DNA from 2 places in the Isoptericola sp. S6320L genome. Region 2 is predicted to be linked to the other one. Evidence: predicted binding sites of a transcription regulator. Region 2 holds the regulator's gene; the other holds the start of a gene.
What was found. Region 2 encodes HspR, which represses chaperone genes until heat shock. Its sites were predicted from a motif close to AAGTTGAGTCNNNNNGACTCAACTT; they were not measured.
Positions count from the first base shown of each region.

Region 1: the regulator HspR is predicted to act here: its motif matches at 1,215-1,239, upstream of MWU57_RS11990 (Hsp20/alpha crystallin family protein).

Region 1 is NZ_JALKAT010000021.1:9,829-12,271, reverse strand. Features, by position in the region: gene MWU57_RS11995 (M20 family metallopeptidase) at 1-643, shown strand, start outside; gene MWU57_RS11990 (Hsp20/alpha crystallin family protein) at 748-1,179, opposite strand; gene MWU57_RS11985 (YrhK family protein) at 1,297-1,578, opposite strand; gene MWU57_RS11980 (amidohydrolase) at 1,636-2,443, shown strand, end outside.
Region 2 is NZ_JALKAT010000006.1:109,467-111,909, reverse strand. Features, by position in the region: gene MWU57_RS05645 (DnaJ C-terminal domain-containing protein) at 1-882, shown strand, start outside; gene MWU57_RS05640 (heat shock protein transcriptional repressor HspR) at 925-1,377, shown strand; gene MWU57_RS05635 (DUF1540 domain-containing protein) at 1,538-1,846, shown strand; gene MWU57_RS05630 (hypothetical protein) at 1,914-2,443, opposite strand, start outside.

The sequences.
Region 1 (2,443 bases), on a different contig from region 2:
CGCCCTGGACGCGGCGAACCTGGCCTACCAGGGCATCGGCCTGCTGCGGCAGCAGATGCCGCCGTCGGACCGCGTGCACGCCACCGTCGTCGAGGGCGGCACCCGGCCCAGCATCATCACCGAGCGCGCGGTCATGCACCTGTACGCGCGTTCGAAGTACCCGGACACGCTGCGCGACCTGTCGCGGCGCCTGGACGACGTCGCCCGGGGGGCCGCGCTCATGACGGGGACCGAGGTGCAGATCGAGTGGGACGACGGTGCGCACCCGTCGCTGCCCGTGCGCACCAACCAAACGCTCACCCGGCGGTGGGTGGCGGCCCAGGAGGCGCGGGGCCGCGACGTGCTGCCGGGTGGCGTGGTGTCCGAGACGTTGGCCGCGTCGACGGACTTCGGCAACGTCAGCTTCCGCGTGCCGGGCATCCACCCGCTGATCCAGGTGTCCGACCCCTCGGTGGCGTTGCACACGGAGGCGTTCGCCGCGGCGGCGGGCGGGCCGGCCGCCGAACGAGCCGCCGTCGACGGCGCCGCGGGGCTCGCGCAGACCGCGCTCGACTACCTGTGCGATGCCGCGCTGCGCGAGGCCGTCGACGCGGAGTTCGCGGCCGCCGGCGGCGCGATCGACGTGCCCCGCTACTTCGACTGAGCACGGCCAACCCTGGGCGCCGAACGTCACGGTTCGGACCGGTTTGGGGCGCGATACCGGTCCGAACCGTGACGTTCGGCCCGCGTGCGGCGGGGTGGGGCGGCTCAGGCCGTGGTGACCTCGATGCGCTGCGGCGTCGTGCCCGCGAACACGCCGGCGACGGTGACCGTCAGGACACCGGCGTCGTAGGAGGCCGTCACGGCAGCGCCGTCCACGGCCTTGCGCAGCGGGACGACGCGGCGGAACTCGCCGTAGCGGACCTCCGAGTAGCGGCGGCCCTCGGCGTTCTCGTCGCGGTGGTCCTTGCGCTCGCCGCGCACGACGAGCTGGCGTCCCTCGACCTCGACGGTGACGTCCTCGGCCGGGTCGATGCCCGGCAGGTCGAAGCGGGCCACGAGGTCCTCGCCCTCGCGGTAGACGTCGGCGGGTGCGGTCTGACGCTCGGGCGCCCGGCGCTCCGCCGTGGCCAGCGGCAGCCGGCGCGGGTCGCGGATCCGGACGTCGGCGAACGTCGGACGGTTCAGGGTGGTGATCATGCTTCCTCCTCAGGGTGGGTGCTGCTGAGGGGTTCAACTTGAGTCGTGCCGACTCAATTTCCGGGTTCGCCCACGGCGGACGGTCCGCCGTCCGCCCCGGGGCTCGCGGGACGGCGCTCAGAAGTCGCGGGCCGTCTCCGCGTCCGAGGAGCCGATGCGCCGCAGGTGCACGCGCCGGGCGAGGCGGATCATCGGCCGGGCCAGCATCTGCAGGCTCCCGAGCAGGAAGAGCACGATGCCCACGGTCTCGGTGGACGGGCTGAAGAACAGGACGCTGCCCACCACGAACCAGAGACCGATGAGGATGTCGTTGGCGATGCTGGCGGACTCGTAGCGGTGGCGGACGATCAGCTCGTCGCCACCGAGACGCAGGCGGAGGCTGTGGTCGTCGTCGGGCATGCTCCCACTCTCGCCGTCGACCTTCCTGGACGCATCCGAGGGGGCAGGATGGGCGGCATGAGCACCCTCACCGCCGCCGAGCTCACCGCGGTCTACACCGACCTGCACGCCCACCCCGAGCTCGCGTTCGCCGAGCACCGCACGGCGGGCATCGTCGCCGAGCGGCTGGGCGCGGCGGGCTTCGCGGTGCACGAGCGGATCGGCGGGACCGGCGTCGTCGGCGTCCTGGCGAACGGCGACGGCCCGACGGTGCTGCTCCGCGCCGACATGGACGGGCTGCCCGTCGCCGAGCGCACCGGCCTGCCGTACGCCTCGACGGACACCGCCACCCTGCCGGCCGCGCACCTGGCCGCGCACCGCGAGGAGTGGTCGGGCACGCTCCAGGTGCTCTTCCAGCCGGCGGAGGAGGTCGGCGCCGGCGCGGCCGCCATGGTCGACGACGGCCTCTACGAGCGCGTCGGCACGCCCGACGTCGTGCTCGGGCAGCACGTCATGCCGCTCCCGGTCGGGACGGTCAACCTCACGCCCGGTACCGCCATGGCGGCCGCCGACTCGATGCGGATCGTGCTCCACGGCAAGGGCGGCCACGGGTCCAGCCCGGAGGGTGCGGTCGATCCGGTGCTGATGGCGGCCGCGACGATCCAGCGGTTGCAGGGCATCGTCTCCCGCGAGGTGGGGGCACGGGAGGCGGCGGTGGTCACCGTCGGTTCCGTCCGTGCGGGCACGCAGGCCAACATCATCCCGGACCGCGCGGAGCTGCTGGTCAACGTCCGCACGTTCGACGAGGCGGTCCGCGAGCGCGTGCTGGCCGCCATCCACCGCATCGTGGACGCCGAGGCGGTGGCGTCGGGCGCTCCGCGGTCGC
Region 2 (2,443 bases):
AACCCGGGCGACGCCTCCGCCGAGTCCCGGTTCAAGGAGATCGGCGAGGCCTACTCGGTGCTGTCCGACAGCGAGCAGCGCCAGCAGTACGACGCCGTGCGGTCGATGGCGGGCGGCGGCGCACGCTTCAACGCCGGTCCCGGCGGCGCGTCCGGCGGGTTCGAGGACGTCTTCAGCTCGATGTTCGGCGGCGCCGGCGGCGCGCGCCCCGGAGCCCGGCCCCAGTACCAGCAGTACCAGTCCGGCGGGGCGGGGTTCGAGGACATCCTCGGCTCCATGTTCGGCGGCAGCATGGGCGGCGGACGCCCGGCCGGGTTCGGCGGGCCGCAGCAGCGCAAGGGGGCCGACGTCGAGACGCGCGCCACGCTCCCGTTCCGTGCCGCCGTGGAGGGCACCACGGTCGAGCTGACCGTGGACGGCAAGAAGATCACGGCGCGCATCCCGGCCGGCGTGCACGACGGGCAGAAGATCCGGCTGCGCGGCAAGGGTCGTCCGGGATCGGCCGGCGGTCCGGCGGGCGACCTGCTCATCGTGGTGCACGTGACCGAGCACCCCGTGTTCTCGATCGACGGCGCGAACCTGCGCATGACCCTGCCGGTCACCTTCGCGGAGGCCGCGCTGGGCACCACCGTGGAGGTGCCGACGATGTCGGGCGAGACGGTGCGGCTCAAGGTGCCGTCGGGGACGCCGTCGGGCCGGGTGCTGCGCGTCAAGGGCCGTGGCGTGGCGACGACCAAGCGCACCGGCGACCTGCTCGTCACCGTGCAGGTCGTGGTGCCGCAGAAGCTGAGCCGGGCGGCGAGGAAGGCGCTGGAGGACTTCGCCGCGGAGGCCGACGGCGAGGACGTCCGCGCCGAGCTCGCGGCCAAGGCCGCCCAGTAAGGTCGGGTCCGCCGGACCACGACGGGAGCGAAGGAGGTCCAGATGGTCACCGACGACGCACCCGTGCTGACGGTCTCGCAGGCCGCGCAGCTCACGGGCATGCACCCGCAGACCCTGCGCCAGTACGACCGGCTCGGGCTGGTCACGCCGCGGCGCACGCGCGGCCGCGGACGGCGCTACTCCCGCCGCGACGTCGCCCGGCTGCTCGAGGTGCAGCACCTCGCGCAGGACGAGGGGATCAACCTTGCCGGGGTCAAGCGGATCCTCGACCTCGAGCAGCACGTCGCGGTGCTGGAGCACCGGCTCCACGAGCTGGCGAGCCTCCTGGCGGAGCGCGAGCGTGCGGAGGGGCGCGTGTTCGCCGCCGGCACGGGCGGCGACGTCGTGGCGGTGCAGCGGGGGCAGCGCGTGCGGCGCACGGAGCTGTACGTCGAGTCGCGCCGCGAGCAGGGCGGTGCGCTGGTCCTCTGGCGCCCGACGCCGCACCGGGACTGAGGGCATGCTTTCCGGCATGACATTCTTTCGTTAATGAATTCTTCTCTGGTAAGGCTTTCCTTACTGTCGAGAGAATGTCGCCGCTACCTGTGCAGGATTCGAATTCGCGCCTATGATCGAGATATCGGCGACGACGAGACCTGACACGAGGAGCGGAATCATGAGCACCCTGATGGAGATGCCCGAGGTCACCAGCTGCACCGTGGACGGCTGCAGCTACAACCATGACCACGACTGTCATGCAGGGGCCGTGACGATCGCGGGCGTGCCGGGCGACGCCTCCTGCGCCACGTTCATCCCGCTCAGCACCAAGGGCGGGCTCGAGAAGGTCGTCGCGCACGTCGGTGCCTGCCAGCGCACGGACTGCGTCCACAACGAGGACCTCGAGTGCGCCGCCAGCGCCATCCGCGTCGGTGCCGGACCGCAGGACCCGAGCCACGCGGACTGCCTCACGTTCGCCACGACCTGACCGGTCGGGACGCGACGAGGGCCCCGGACTCCACTGTCCGGGGCCCTCGTCGCGGCTCAGGGACGGATCAGCGGCGCAGGTGCCGGATGAGCTCGAGGGCGCGCTGGTGGGACTCCGGCAGCCCCTCCACCCAGACGCGCACGGGGCGGCGCATGCTCCCGGAGACGCCCAGCACCTCGGCGTTGCGCTCCACGATCTTGCGGACCGACTGCGCCAGCCGCGCGGTCTCGGGGCTCCGTTCGCAGAGCACCGCGAAGACGCCGTCGCTCAGCGACGCCATCGGGTGGCCGTCGCCGAACACCTGGTCCAGCGTCCGACCCACCGAGGCGGCCCGGGCCATCCGCTGCCAGGCCCCCAGCTGGTCCACCGCCACGTCGAGCACCACGAGGCAGTGCGAGTCGGGGACGCTCTGCTCGTTGCCCGCGGCGCGCCCGTAGGTCTCCCGCAGCCGTTCTCCGAGGTAGTCGGACGTCGGGAGCCCGGTCGCCGGGTCCCGGACGCCGCTGGGTGCCGGGTCCCGCTCGCGCACCAGCACCCATCCCTGCGCGGCGCCGCGCACGGCGTCGACGTCGAGCGGTGCACCGACGGCCCGGTACA